2 linked regions of the Iamia sp. SCSIO 61187 genome follow. The protein of the gene in region 2 interacts with the protein of the main gene of each other region in a pairwise test. Links are inferred from orthologs where the notes say so. Each region holds a gene or a part of one and is shown on either strand. Other genes may lie near its edges.

Region 1 (6,998 bases), 3.7 Mb from region 2 along the record:
GTCTCGTCGTCCTCGACGCCCCTGCTCCCCCACCCGGCGCCGCCCGTCGGGTCGCGGCCGATCCCGTCACGATCACCGGCGCCCTCGCGCCGCTCGACGGCCCCGGGTCCCTGGCGGTGCTCGTCGCTCCGGATGGCGCCCGCGAGCTCCTCGTGTGCGGCAACTGGGCGAACAGCATCACCCGCCACCGGGTCACGGAAGGTCGCCCCGTGACGGTCACCGACGCCGAGGTCTGGCTCCGGCGCTTCCTCTCGCTGCCCGACGGCGTCGCCGTCAGCCCCGACGGCTGCTGGGTGGCGGTGAGCAACCACGAGGACCAGACCGTCCTGGTGTACGACCGCACCGAGGAGGCCTCACCCGACGAGCGCGCCCCGGTCGCCATGCTGCGCGGGACCCGCTACCCGCACGGGCTCCGCTTCACGGCGGACGGTGCGCACCTCCTGGTGGCCGACGCCGGCGCGCCCGTCGTCAACGTCTACCGCCGCGGGCCGGCGGGGTGGGCGGCGGCGAGCTACCCGACCGGTGTCCTGCGGGTGATGGACGACGCCACCTTCGCGTCCGGCCGCTCCCGCCCCGACGAGGGTGGACCCAAGGGGCTCGACATCGACCCGTCCGGTCGGGTGCTGGTGGTGACGTGCGAGGGGAGGCCGTTGGCCGTGTTCGATCTGGCTGCCGTCCTCGCCGGCGCGCCGCCGATCGACCCGGCGACGCTGATCCCCTACGAGGTCGATGCTCTCGACCGCCTGGCCGCCGTCCGGGCGGCCCGGACCGAATCGGACCTGGCAGCCATGGCGGCCGAGAGCCGCGAGCACGACGCCCGCGCCGCCGCGGTCCGCGCCGAGGAGCACCTGCAGCACGTCCAGCAGGTCGCCGCCGCGTCCGACGCCAAGGCCCGCGAGGCCCTCCGGCGCGCCAGCGAGGCCGAGGAGCGGGCATGGAGGGCCGAGCTGGTGTCGGCCGACCTCGAGGCCCGTCTGACCGCGGCCGAGGCCGGCGTCGCCGGGGTCCACGCCACCCTGCCCGGGCGTCTGGCCCGTCGGGTGCTCCGGCGGGCGGCACACCTCGGCGCTCGCCTCGGCCGGAGCCGCACCGCCCCGACGCGGTGATCAGCCGCCGGCTGGCCGCGGACCCCTTTTCACCCGGTCGGGCTCAGACCTGGCCGGGCTCGCCGCCCTCCTCCACCACGATGGCGTCGGAGCCACCGCCGTCGGGGTCGGCCCCGGGCGCCACGTCGGTCGGTCCGACGTCGCCGACGATGGTGGGGTCCTCGACCCCCACGCCGGTGCCGCGCATGCGATCCACGAGACCGTCCGGCTCCTGATCGTCCTCGTCGTCGTCGCCGGCGGGTGGGAGAGGGGGTTGGTCGGTCATGGGGGCGGCACTCGCCCGGGGACCGGGGCCGCACACGTCGTCAGAGGCCGAGGCCCGGGACCGCTCCGGTGTCGAGCGGGCTGGGACCGTCGGTGACGAGGCGGTGCCAGCCGGCGGCGGCGACCATCGCCGCGTTGTCCGTGCACATGGCGGGCGACGGCAGCGACACCCGCAGCCCGGCGGCCTCGCCCCGCTCGACGGCGAGGCGGCGCAGTCGCGAGTTGGCGGCGACCCCGCCACCGAGGCACAGGCCCTTGGCCCCCACCTGCTCGGCGGCCCGCAGGGCCTTGACCGTCAGCACGTCGACCACCGCCGCCTGGAACGAGGCGGCGACGTCGACGGTGGCCACGTCGGGGTGGCGACGGACGTGGTTGATCACCGCCGTCTTGAGCCCCGAGAACGACAGGTCGAGCCCCTCGTCGAGCATGGCCCGGGGGAAGGCGATGGCCTCGGGGTCACCGTGCTCGGCGGCGGCGTCGATGGCCGGGCCGCCGGGGTAGGCGAGGCCGAGGTACCGGGCGACCTTGTCGAAGGCCTCGCCGGCGGCGTCGTCGAGCGTGCCGCCGAGCACCTCGTAGGAGCCCGGGGCGTCCATGGCCACCAGCAGGGTGTGCCCGCCCGACACGAGGAGGACGACGACCGGCAGCTCCACGTCGGGGTCGTCGAGGAGGGCGGCGTGGAGGTGGGCCTCGAGGTGGTTGACGGCGACGAAGGGGACGTCCCACACGAGGGCGAAGGCCTTGGCCGTGGCCACGCCCACCAGCAGGGCGCCGACGAGGCCGGGGCCGTAGGTCGCAGCGACGGCACCGACCTCGTGGTCGGCCAGCCCCCCCTCGACCAGGGCCTCGGCGATGACGGGGGTGAGGAGCTCGACGTGGGCTCGGCTGGCGACCTCCGGCACCACGCCGCCGTAGCGGGCGTGGATGTCGACCTGGCTGGACACGACCGACGACTGCACCCGCCGACCCCCGACGACGACGGCGGCGGCCGTCTCGTCGCACGACGTCTCGATGCCGAGGACGGGCAGGGCGTCGAGGTCGACGGCGGCCGGGTCCCACCGCGTGCCGGTCATGCTTGCCCTCCAGCGCCCTCGACCCGACCCTCGTCCGACACCCACGTCCCGCTGCCGTCTCGGGCGCTCATGCTTGCCCTCCAGCGCCCTCGACCCGACCCTCGTCCGACACCCACGTCCCGCTGCCGTCTCGGGCGCTCATGCTCGCCCTCCCGCGCCCTCGACCCGTGCCCCGTCGCCGGAGCGCACGCCCTGGAGGACGCTCGGCGTCGGCAGCGCCGCCTCGATGCGGGCCAGGCGCTCGGCGTACTCCGGCGACCCGACGTCGATGGCCCACATGATCACGGCATCCTCCCGGTTGTCGACGTAGTACGCCCGGCGCACGCCGGCCGGCGCGAACCCGAACCGGCTGTAGAGGCTCTGGGCGCCACGGTTCGACGCCCGCACCTCGAGCGTCACCCTCTCGGCGCCGAAGGCCAGCGCGTCGCGCACCACCACGAGCATCAGCCGGGTGGCGAGGCCCTGGCGCTGGTGGGCGGGGGCCACGGCGACGGTGGTGACGTGGGCGTCGCCGGCGAGGACCATCAGCCCGGCGTAGCCCACGACCTCGGTGCCCTGGCGGGCCACCACGTAGCTCCGGCCGTCGGTGGTCGAGAGCTCGCCCAGGTAGAGCCCGAGCGACCACGGTCGCGGGTAGACCTGGTGGTCGATGCGCAGCACCTGGCGCAGGTGGCGGCGGCGCATCGGGGTGATGACGACCGGCGATCCGGCGGCGGCGGAGCCGGGCCGGGGGTCGGGTCGGGTCGTCGCCGCCATCAGCCCGACCCCGGCTGGGGCCCGGGGACGCCCTCGCGGGTGGCCCAGCTGATCTCGGCGTCGGGCTTGCGCAGGTAGGTGGGCGTCACGTCCCACGGCTGCACCCACTCCTCCCGCAGGGCGAGGTGGTGGGCCAGGAGGACGAGGTCGCGCGCCGACGGGCCCGCCAGCCCGTGGGTCACGACCTCGGCCTGGACCAGCGACCGGAACTCGTCCTGGTACCGGAGGGCGCCGTCGCCCACGAGGAGCAGGTCGCCGCGGTGGGCCTGGAGCTCGGCCCGCAGGTCGTCGGGCGTGCTCACCCGCGGCTCGGTGATGCGCTGCACACCGCCCGGGACCGTCCGGTAGAGGGCCGAGAACAGCTCGCCCCGACGGGCGTCGATCACGGCGGCGATGAGGCGGTCGGTGAACCGGGCCGGGAAGGCCAGGAGGTCGAGGCTGGAGATGGGGATGACGGGGACCCGCAGCGCCTGGGCCACCGCCTTGGCCGTGGCCACGCCCACGCGCAGCCCCGTGAACAGGCCGGGCCCGATGTCGACGGCCACGGCCCCGATCTCGGCCAGCTCGACGCGGGCCTGGCGGCACACGAACTCGATCGACGGGGTGAGCGACTCGGCGTGGCGCCGGCTCCGCGACGAGTGGGCCGAGGCCAGCACCCCCTCGTGGCCGCCCACCGCGCACCCGACCTGGGCCGTCGCCGACTCGATGCCCAGGATCAGCACGACGCCGTCCCCTCCGCGCTGGTCACGATGCGTCCTCCCACGGCTCCAGGGTGGCCCGCAGGCCGTCGGCGCGCGCCTTCCACCGCGGCCCGACGGGCCGCATCTCCCACCGGCGGACGTCGCCCGACGCCGGGTCGTCGTCGAGGGGGGCGAAGGTGATCCGGATCTCGAGGTAGTCGGCCGGGAGCACCGGCACCACCGCGTCCCCCCACTCGATGACGACCACGGCGCCGTCGTCGACCATCTCGGCCAACCCGACGTCGAGGGCCTCGTGCAGGTGCTCGAGCCGGTACACGTCGAGGTGGTGCACCCGGACCCGCCCCCCCTCGTAGGTGTGGGCGATGGTGAAGGTCGGGCTGGTGATGCGCTCGTCGATGCCGAGGGCGGCGCCCAGGCCCTGCACGAAGGCCGTCTTGCCGGCGCCCATCTCCCCGGTGAGGAGCACGACGTCGCCGGGCCGCACGAGGGCGGCCAGGGCACCAGCGAGGGCGCGGGTGTCGTCGACGGAGGTGGTGCGGGCCAGCACGGTCCAGGAGAGGGACGAGGGACGGGGAGCCCGCCGAGCGTATCGCCGGGCCCTGGTGGCAGCGGCCCCGGGGGTCGCCGCCCCCCGGAGCGTCGCGCCGACCCGGACCCGCCGCCGTCAGGAGGACGACAGGCACGGGCGTCGAACAGGCCGCCATGACCCCCCGAACCCCCCATCGTCGTCGCGTCCCCGCTGCGCTCGCGGCTCTCGGCCTGGCGCTCGTGGCGGTGCTGGCCGGCGCCCCCGCCCCGGCCTCGGCCTACGCACCGGCCGACACCGCCACCATCCACCCCGGCGTCCAGATGTTCACCGACGGCGCCCAGTGCACGGCCAACTTCGTGTTCAGCGACGGCACCGACCTCTACATCGGCTACGCCGCCCACTGCGCCGGTCTGGGCGAGGCGACCGACACCGACGGCTGCCTGGCCGGGACCCTGCCGGTCGGCACCCCCGTCGAGATCGACGGCGCCTCCCAGCCCGGCACCCTCGCCTACAGCTCGTGGGCCACCATGCAGGCCGTCGGGGAGACCGACCCCGACGCCTGCGCCTACAACGACCTGGCCCTGGTCCGGATCGATCCCGCCGACCACGACAAGGTCAACCCGTCGGTCCCCCACTGGGGTGGTCCGACCGGCATCAACACCACCGGCGTGGGCGCCCTGACCCGGGTCTACAGCTACGGCAACTCCAGCCTGCGGCAGGGCATCACCCTGCTCAGCCCCAAGACGGGCGTGAGCCTGGGCACCACCGGCGGCGGCTGGACCCACCCCCTCTACACCGTCAGCCCCGGCATCCCCGGCGACTCCGGCAGCGCGTTCCTCGACGCCCAGGGCCGCGCCCTCGGCGTCCTGAGCACGCTGGCCCTCGCCCCGCTCCCCCTGAGCAACAACGTGTCGGACCTCAACAAGGGCCTGGAGTACATGCGGGCCCACACCACCCTCGACGCCATCTCGCTGGTGCCCGGCGACCTGGCCTTCGACGGCGACCAGCTCCCCCTCGGCCTGTAGCCCACCGCCTCCGGACCGGTGGTCGGCTCCCCGCCGGGGGGATCCGGTCACCGGTCCGTCGCGTCAGGCCAGGGCCCGGACGGCCCGCTCGACGGCAGCCACGGCCAGCAGGCGGACGTGGTCGAGACGGGCCTCGACCTCGCCGGTGGCCACGGCGACGAGGGCGTCACCGTCGACCCGGGTGTGGGCGGGGACGATCGCTCGCCCGAGCCCGTCGTGGCCCCCCTGGGCCACCACGAGGCAGCCGAGCCCGTCGAGGCGGGCGTTGGTGGCGATGACCCCGATGGTCGTGTTGCCCATGGGGGCGGGGGGGACGCTGGGCAGGGCGTCCTCGACGCCGACCAGGCCGGTGCCGTCGGCGTCGATCGAGCCGTAGGCGTTCACCGCGACCAGGGCCGCCACCACCAGCGGACCGGAGCGGACGGTGGCCCCGCCCAGGCCCCCGGGCTCGGCGTGCTCGGGCCCCCGCCACTTCCCCACCGTGGCCCCCGTGCCCGCACCGACCCGGCCGTGGGCGAACGCCCCCTCGGAGGCGGTGGCGCAGGCGAAGCGGCCCTCGGCCGGCCCGGGGCGGATCGACGAGGACCCGACGGCCAGGTCGAACAGCCCGAGGGTGGGGACGATCGGCACCGGCCCGGCGGGGGTGGCGAACCCCCGACCGCGGTCCTCCAGCCACCCCATCACCCCGTCGGCGGCGGCCAGCCCGAAGGCGGACCCCCCGGTGAGGAGCACGGCGTCGATCCGATCGACGAGGCGCCCGGGCACCAGGAGGTCGAGCTCCCGGCTGGCGGGCGCCCCGCCCCGGACCTCGGCCGAGGCGGCCGTGCCCTCGGGCACGAGCACGACGGTGCACCCGGTCCGGGCCTCGGCGTCGGTCCAGTGCCCGACCGCGAGCCCGCCGACGTCGGTGATCACGGCCCCGCCCCGGAACCGGGGACGATCCCGGGCGCCGGCGCCCCCACCATCGTCCCCACTACGCGGCCGGACCGGGGAGGGCGATGGGCACGTCGTCGGGGACCTTGCCGGCGGCGACGGCCTCGAGGGCGGCGTCGTAGGCGGGGGCCAGGGCGGCCCAGTCGAAGCGGTCCATGGTCGCGGCGAGGCCGGCGACGGCGGCGCGCGCCGCGGGGAGGTCCTCGAGCAGGGTGCGGAGCCGTCGGACCATGTCGCCGTAGGCGCCGTACAGGACGGCGTCGTGGAACCGGCGGGGCACGATCTCGGGGTACGACAGGGCCCGGGGCAGCAGCGGGACGGCGCCCGCGGCCATGGCCTCGACCATGGCCACGCCGAAGAACTCGTGCACGGCGGTGGACACGACGATGGCCGACCGCCCCAGTAGCCGGACGTACTCGTCCCGGGGGAGGTGGCCGGCGTGCACCAGGCGGGAGCCGAACCGCTCCTCGGCCTCGATGAACTCGCGGGGGTCGGCGCGGGCGTTGGCGCCGGCCAGGGCGACCCGGAAGGCCAGGCCCTCGTGGTCGAGCCGGCGCAGGGCTCGGAAGAACAGCTCGGGGGCCTTGTCGTGGTCCCAGCGGTGGCTCCAC
Region 2 (7,286 bases):
TTCTCGGCCGCCGGCCCCCACCCCCGGGGCGCCGAGGGCGCCGTCGGGCCGCTCCGCCAGGCGTTCGGCGAGGTGTGGCAGTGGACCGCCAGCGCCTACGTCGGCTTCCCCGGCTACACCCCTCCGCCGGGCGCGGTCGGCGAGTACAACGGCAAGTTCATGAGCGGGCAGGTCGTCCTCCGGGGCTCGAGCTGCGCCACCCCGCCGGGGCACGCCCGGGCGACCTACCGGAACTTCTTCCCGCCCCGGGCCCGGTGGGCCTTCTCCGGCGTCCGCCTCGCCGCCGACGCATGACGCCCACCCCGGACATCCCGTCCGCCTCCGAGACGATGGCGGCGAGCGTCGGGCGGACGCTCCGCGAGGAGCCGCAGCGGTGGCTGTCGCCCAAGTGGTTCTACGACGACCTGGGCAGCGTCCTGTTCGACGCCATCACCCGGCTGCCGGAGTACTACCCGACGGCCCGGGAGCGGGCCATCCTGGTCGCCCGGTCCGGCGAGATCGCCGCCGCCTCGGGGGCCGACACCGTCGTCGAGCTGGGCTCGGGCACGTCGGAGAAGACCCGCCTCCTGCTCGACGCCTTCGCCGCCGCCGGTCACCTCCGACGCTTCTGCCCGCTCGACGTCAGCGCCGGCATCCTCGACCAGGCCGCCACCGCCATCGCCGCCGAGCGGCCCGCGGTCGAGGTCGTCCCCGTCGTCGGCGACTTCCTGCACGACCTGGACCGCATCCCCACCGGGGGGCGGCGGCTGGTCGTGTTCCTGGGCGGCACCATCGGCAACCTCACCCCCGACGAGCAGGGTCGCTTCCTCGACCGGGTCGCGGCCACGCTCGAGCCGGGCGACGGCCTGCTCCTCGGCACCGACCTGGTGAAGGACGTCGATCGCCTGTTGGCCGCCTACGACGACCCCGTCGGAGTGACCGCCGCGTTCAACCGGAACGTGCTGGCCGTGCTGAACCGAGAGCTGGGGGCCGACGCCGCCCTGCGGCGCTGGCGCCACCAGGCGCGGTGGGACCCGGACCGCGAGCGCATCGAGATGCACCTCGTGTCCGACGGCGCCCAGGTGCTGCGGGTGCCGGCGTGCGACCTGGAGGTCCCCTTCGCCGACGGGGAGTCGATCCAGACCGAGATCAGCGCCAAGTTCCGGCTCGAGGGGCTGGCCCCCCTGCTGGCCAAGGCCGGCTTCGGCGCGGCCCAGACCTGGACCGACCCCGACGGCGACTTCGCCCTGACCCTGGCGACGCGGGACTGAGCGTCGCCCCTCCCGGCGGCGGCGTCAGTCCGGCGAGTAGACGTTCAGACCGCCCGGTCGCAGGAACGCGGCGAGGGTGATGCGGGCGGTGCGGGCGACCTCGACGGCGAGCGAGGTGGGGGCGCCGACGGCGACCACGGTGCCGAAGCCGGCGGCCCACGCCTTCTGGACGATCTCGAAGCCGGCCCTCCCCGACACGTAGAGCCCGAGGTCGGACGCCGGCAGGGCCTCGGTGAGGCGCAGCCGGCCCACGACCTTGTCCACGGCGTTGTGGCGACCGATGTCCTCCCGGACGAGCACTACCTCCCCGTCGGGGCGGAAGGCGGCGGCGGCGTGCACGCCGCCGGTGCGGGCGAAGAGCTCCTGGTGCGGCCGCACCGCCTCGGCCATGGCGACCAGGACCGTGACCGGGATCGACGGGACGCCGTCGAGGGGGCGCAGCCGGTCGAGCATCTCGTCGACGGTCGCCGACCCGCACACGCCGCAGGCGGCGGTGGTGGGCGTCAGCCGGGGCACGACCGGTCGGGCCGTCCCGCCGGTCGCCACGTCGACCACGTTGAAGGCGGCCCGCTCGTCGAGGCCCAGGCCGCACGAGCGGACGCCGTCGAGGCGGGCGCCGTCGAGCAGCCCCTCGGCCCAGGCGAACCCCACGGCCAGGTCGTGGTCGTTGCCCGGGGTGCGCATCGTGGTGGTGGCGACCTGGCCGTCGACGCGGATCTCCAGCGGCTCCTCGACGGCGACGTCGTCGGGGGCCCGACGGGCCGAGCCGCCGTCGTGGCGGCGCACCATCAGCCGTCGCGACCGGGAGTGGGCCATGCCCCGCAGGCTACGGGGCCGGGGCGGCGGCCACGCCGGGCGGGGCGGCGGACGGACGTCGGGTGTCTAGGGTCGGTCGATGGCGATCGGCGTGCGGCACTGCGACAGGTGCGGGGCGCCGAGCCCCGACGACGAGGCCGGCACCCCCACCTGCCCGACCCACGGGTCGCGGTGGGTCCACGTCCGCAACGCCCCCTGCGCCGCGGTGGTGATCCAGGACGACGCCGGCCAGATCCTCCTCGCCCGGCGGGCCCGCGAGCCCTACGCCGGGATGTGGGAGACGCCGGGGGGCTTCGTCGAGCTGGGCGAGCACCCCGAGGACGCCGCCCGCCGGGAGGTCCGCGAGGAGCTCGGCCTCGAGGTGACCCTCACCGGACTGGTCGGCGTCTACGTCGAGGCCTCGGCCCAGGGCCAGCACCTGCTGGTGCTGGTCTACGCCGGGAGGGCCACCGGCGAGGTCCGGCCCGATCCGGCCGAGGTGGCGGGGTGGGCGTGGTTCGCGCCGGCCGACGTGCCCGCGGTGATGGCCGCCGACCACCGGCGGCGGGTCGACGACCTGCTCGCCGGCACGGTCGTGCCCCTCCCCGCCCGGGAGTAGCGGGCCGCGGCTGCGTCGAGCCCGTCCGGTTCGCGACGACGGTCCGGTCCGGCCCGGCGGCAGCCCCTCCACCCGGCGTGCGTCGGATCGAGCCGGCGAGCGAAGCGAGCTTCGGCGGGAAGGCCGAGAGCAGGACCCCGGGATGAGGAGCGGCGAGGCCTGCGACCTGGCTTCAGGCCGAGGCGGTCTCGTACTCGGCCAGGCTGCGGCCGAGCTTGCGCTTGATGCGCTGCACGGCGTTGTCCACCGACTTGGCGTGACGGCCGACCTCGTCGGCGATCTCGACGTAGGAGCGGCCGGCCACGTAGAGCCGGAGCACCTCCATCTCGAGGTGGGAGAGGTCCGAGGCCATGGCCTCGGCGAGGACGGCGACCTGCTCGTCACCCAGCAGGCGCTCGGCGGGGTCGTCCATGGCCGACGGCGACGGCAGCCGCTCCTCGAGGGTGCGGCCCTCGTCCTCGCTCCCGTCGCGCACGCCGTGGAGCGACACCGAGGTGTTGAGGGGCTGGTGCTTGTGGCGGTTGGCCGTCTTGATGGCGCTCAGGAGCTGGCGGGTGATGCACAGCTCGGCGAAGGGCCGGAACGCGACCTCGTGGTCCGGGCAGTAGTCGCGGACCGCCTTGTACAGGCCGATCAGCGCCTCCTGCTCGAGGTCGTCGGCATCGCCGCCCATCAGGAAGTAGCTGCGGGACCGGGACCGGGCGAAGCGCCGGTACCGGGTGAGCAGCACGTCGAGGGCGTCGCCGTCCCCCTCCTGGAAGAGCCGGGCCAGCTCGGCGTCGGGGCGGGAGGTGAGGGCGGTGCTCGGGGCCATGATGGTTCCTTCGTGCGGTGCGGCGGAGGCTGCAGTGGTGCGTGGCATAGTCCGAAGTGACTAGAAGGGTTTGTGCCACATCCGTGTAAGATGTGTCAACCATCACGTCCAATACTCCAAGTAATGCTTCCTGACCTGGGTACATGCCGACGCCCGATCGGGCTAGTCCGGACCCCGGACGCGTGGTCACCCGGACACACGTTCGACAGCCCATCGGGGCGCCCGCACCCTGCAAGGCGGCGGCACCGCCCTCGGTGACGCGGTTCAGTCGGGCGCCGTCGCCCCCCGGTGCCGCGCCACCTCGAAGCAGGCGAGGGCACCGGCGGTCGCCGCGTTCAGGCTGTCGAGGGGGCCGGCCATGGGGATGGACACCACCTGGTCGCACCGCTGGCGGACGAGCCGCGACAGCCCCGACCCCTCGGCGCCGAGCACGAGGACGAGGGGCACGTCGGCCGCCTCGAGGTCCCACAGCGACCGGTGGGCGTCGGCGTCGAGGCCCACCGACCACACCCCCTGGTCCCGCAGGCGGGCGAGGGCGGCCGGCAGCCCGCCGACGACGGCCATGGGGAGGTGCTCGATGGCGCCGGCCGCCGCCTTGGCCACCGTGGGGGTCACGTGCACGGCCCGGTGCCGGGGCAGGACCACCCCGGTCACCCCGGCGGCCGACGCCGAGCGCAGGACGGCGCCCAGGTTGCCGGGGTCGGTCAGGCCGTCCAGGGCGAGGAGGAACGGGGGCCCGTCGCCCGACGCCGTGGCCCGGACGGCACCGGTCGCCAGGTCGTCGACGTCGTGCTCGACGAGCGGGTCGGCGTGGGCGACGACGCCCTGGGGGGCGTCGGTCCGGGCCGCCCCGTCGAGGCGGGCCCGGGTGACGCGGTGGACGGGCACCCGGTCGTCCTCGGCCAGCTGGAGGATCTCGTCGACGATGGGCGAGCGGTCCAGGTCCGCCGCCACCAGCACCTCGCGGACGCGGCGGGACCCGGCCAGCAGGAGCTCCCGGACGGCCTGGCGGCCCTCGACCTGCTCGCCGCCCAGGCCCCGGCGGGCCGAGCCGGTGCCCGCCGGGCGCCCCTCGTCGGTCCCGGCCCGGTCGCGGGGCGGGCGGGCCGGTGGGCGCGAGGGGCCGCCCCGGCCCTTCGGGGTGCCGCGCCCGCTGCCGCCCGGCCCGCGCCCGCCGGGCGCGCCCCGGCCGGACCCGCCGCGCCGGGGCCCGCCGCCCCGCTTGGGTCCACCCCGGCTCATGCCGCGTCCCTCGTCACGACGGCGACGGCCATGGCCATGACCCCCTCGCCCCGCCCGAGGGCGCCGATCCCCTCGGTGCGGCGGCCGGTGACCGTGACCGGCGCGCCCACAGCCGCGGTGAGGACCTCGGCCATCTCGCGGCGCACGGGGGCCAGCTTGGGGGCGTCGAGCACGACCGAGCAGTCGACGTTGCCCGGCTCCCACCCCTCGTCGCGCACCCGCCGGGCGACCTCGGCCAGCAGGGCAACGCTGTCGGCCCCCTTCCAGCGGGGGTCGGTGTCGGGGAAGTGCTGGCCGATGTCGCCGAGCCCGGCCGCGCCGAGGAGGGCATCGGCGCAGGCGTGGGCGACGGCATCAGCGTCGCTGTGGCCGGCGAGCCCGGCGGCATCGGGGAAGGTGACGCCGCCCAGGCGCAGCCGACGCTCGGGGTCGTCGCTCCACGGGTGGAGGTCGACGCCGAGGCCCACGCGCACCTGCATCACGCCCCGCTTCCCGCGCCGGCGGCCGCCAGGTGGCGGTCGAGCACCTCGACGTCGGCGGGATGGGTGATCTTCACGTTGGCCGGGTCGCCCTCGACGACGACGACCCGGCCCCCGGCCCGCTCCACGAGGGTGGCGTCGTCGCTCGCCTCCGGGGCGTCGGCGTGGGCCGCCCGCAGCACGTCCGCGGCGAACGCCTGCGGCGTCTGCACGGCGACGACCGCGTCGCGGTCGACGGCCCCCCCTCCCCGCCAGCGCAGGCTGTCGACGACGGGGACGCCGGGCACGGCGGCGTCGGCGCCCTCGCGGACGGCAGCGACCACGGTGCGGAAGAGGGCAGCGGGCGCCGCCGGGCGGGCGGCGTCGTGCACGACGACGACGCCGGCGAGGCGGGGGACGGCCGCCAGGCCGGCCCGCACCGACGCCGAGCGCGAGTCGCCCCCGGCCACCACGGCGTCGGCGCCGGGGAGGGTGCGGCCCACGTCCGGGGCCGGCACCACGACCACGACCCCGTCGGCCTCGGAGCGCGCCGCAGCGAGGCTCCAGTCGATGACCCGCCGCCCGGCGACGAGGGCGTACTGCTTGGCCCCGCCGAACCGCGAGCCTCCCCCACCGGCCACGACGACGGCCCACACCGGTCCGTCGCGGGGAGGGGCGGGGTCGGTCACGGCCGCACGCTATTCCTCCGGGCCGGGCGGCGAGGACCCGCCCCAGTTCTGTGACATTCGACCGGGCCAGTACGCTGAGAGCGTGGCTGAGACCTCCCTCCTTCGAGATGTGCCCCTCCTCACCGAGCTGACCGATGACGAGATGGCGGCCGTGGAGGCCGCCACCAGCACCACCGACCTCCTCCGGGGCGACCTGCTCTTCGCCGAGGACGACGTCCCCCACGAGCTCCACGTGGTCGTCAGCGGCCGCATCGCCATCTCCAAGCGATCGGTCGACGGCCGCGAGTCGATGGTCGCCCTCATGGAGCGGGGCGACCTGGTGGGCGAGATGCCCCTCTTCGACGGCGAGGGGCGCTCCGCCGAGGCCCGCGCCCTCGAGGCGTCGCAGGTCCTGACCATCCCCTACGCCCCGCTGCGCGAGATCTACGAGGGCCGGCCGGCGCTGCTGTGGGGCGTCGTGCGCCTGCTCGCCGGGCGGCTGCGCAACACCAACACGGCCCTGGCCGACTCGGTCTTCCTCGACGTCACCGGGCGCACGGCCAAGCGCCTGCTCGAGCTGGCCGGCGACGAGGAGGAGTTCGTCCTCCCCATCACCCAGGAGGAGCTGGCCGGCATGGTCGGCGCCTCCCGGGAGCGGGTGAACAAGGCCATCGCCAGCTTCGTGCGCCTCGGATGGATCGACCAGCGCGAGCGCCGCTACCGGATCCTGAACCGGGTCGAGCTCACCCGGCGGGCCCGCTAGCCCAGCACCGCCAGGAACTCCCCCACCCGACGCCACGCGTCCTCGGCGTCGGCGGCGCGGTGGGCCGGGCGGTCGGCGTCGTGCACGAAGCCGTGGTCGGCACCCTCGTAGCGCACGACCTCGGCTCCGATGGCCTCCAGGGCGTCGGCGTCGGCGGCCGGGACCCACGGATCCTCGGTGCCCACGATCATCAAGATGGGCGCCGCCTCGGCCCCGGCCAGGACCTCGAGCGGCTCGGCCATGGTCTCGCTCACCCACTCCTCGGGCAGGCGCACCATGCCGTAGAACGACACGGCCCGGTCGAAGCGCCCGGAGGCGGCCGCCTTCAGCGAGAACATGCCGCCCTGGCAGAAGCCCATGACGGCGACGGGCTCGACGGCGAGCAGGTCGGCCGCCGCGGCGGCGTCGGCCATGACCCGGGCGTCGTCGAGGCTGCCGGCCGCGGCCAGCCGCTCCTCGAGCGTCGCCTCGGACCGGTCGGGCCAGGAGTCGAAGCATGCCACCGACCAGCCGTGCTCGGCGGCCAGCCGGTCGCACAGCTCGGTGAAGAGCGGCCGGAGGCTGCCGATGTCGGGGACGATCACGAGGCCGCGCGACGCCCCGGCGGTCTCGGCGACGTAGACGGAGGTTCCGGACGGGAGGGTGGTGCTGCTCACCCCGCCAGCATGGCCGGTCGA

Evidence for each region.
Region 1: the proteins of rlmB (region 2) and tsaE interact in binary tests that used the Escherichia coli proteins (3 or more experiments, as listed by UniProt). The link is inferred for Iamia sp. SCSIO 61187 from one-to-one orthologs.

Annotation. Positions count from the first base shown.
Region 1 is NZ_CP050948.1:4,488,625-4,495,622, forward strand. The notes cover bases 2,696-5,407. They hold tsaE (tRNA (adenosine(37)-N6)-threonylcarbamoyltransferase complex ATPase subunit type 1 TsaE), read right to left. Parts: upstream 4,448-5,407; coding sequence 3,944-4,447; downstream 2,696-3,943. Other genes in these bases: rimI (ribosomal protein S18-alanine N-acetyltransferase), read right to left, coding at 2,696-3,199; tsaB (tRNA (adenosine(37)-N6)-threonylcarbamoyltransferase complex dimerization subunit type 1 TsaB), read right to left, coding at 3,199-3,921; HC251_RS21675 (S1 family peptidase), read left to right, coding at 4,603-5,407. Also shown: HC251_RS21645 (YncE family protein), read left to right, coding at 1-1,106; HC251_RS21650 (hypothetical protein), read right to left, coding at 1,150-1,371; tRNA (adenosine(37)-N6)-threonylcarbamoyltransferase complex transferase subunit TsaD, read right to left, coding at 1,412-2,443; more of rimI, read right to left, coding at 2,582-2,695; more of HC251_RS21675, read left to right, coding at 5,408-5,454; HC251_RS21680 (P1 family peptidase), read right to left, coding at 5,518-6,369; HC251_RS21685 (DUF3524 domain-containing protein), read right to left, coding at 6,428-6,998. UniProt on the Escherichia coli protein: Required for the formation of a threonylcarbamoyl group on adenosine at position 37 (t(6)A37) in tRNAs that read codons beginning with adenine.
Region 2 is NZ_CP050948.1:781,957-789,242, reverse strand. The notes cover bases 2,732-5,731. They hold rlmB (23S rRNA (guanosine(2251)-2'-O)-methyltransferase RlmB), read right to left. Parts: upstream 4,721-5,731; coding sequence 3,743-4,720; downstream 2,732-3,742. Other genes in these bases: HC251_RS03755 (2-C-methyl-D-erythritol 4-phosphate cytidylyltransferase), read right to left, coding at 5,199-5,731; ispF (2-C-methyl-D-erythritol 2,4-cyclodiphosphate synthase), read right to left, coding at 4,717-5,199; sigH (RNA polymerase sporulation sigma factor SigH), read right to left, coding at 2,837-3,478. In the rest of the region: ergothioneine biosynthesis protein EgtB, read left to right, coding at 1-294; egtD (L-histidine N(alpha)-methyltransferase), read left to right, coding at 291-1,250; HC251_RS03780 (formate dehydrogenase accessory sulfurtransferase FdhD), read right to left, coding at 1,275-2,066; HC251_RS03775 (NUDIX hydrolase), read left to right, coding at 2,146-2,664; more of HC251_RS03755, read right to left, coding at 5,732-5,867; HC251_RS03750 (Crp/Fnr family transcriptional regulator), read left to right, coding at 5,950-6,609; HC251_RS03745 (dienelactone hydrolase family protein), read right to left, coding at 6,606-7,265. UniProt on the Escherichia coli protein: Specifically methylates the ribose of guanosine 2251 in 23S rRNA.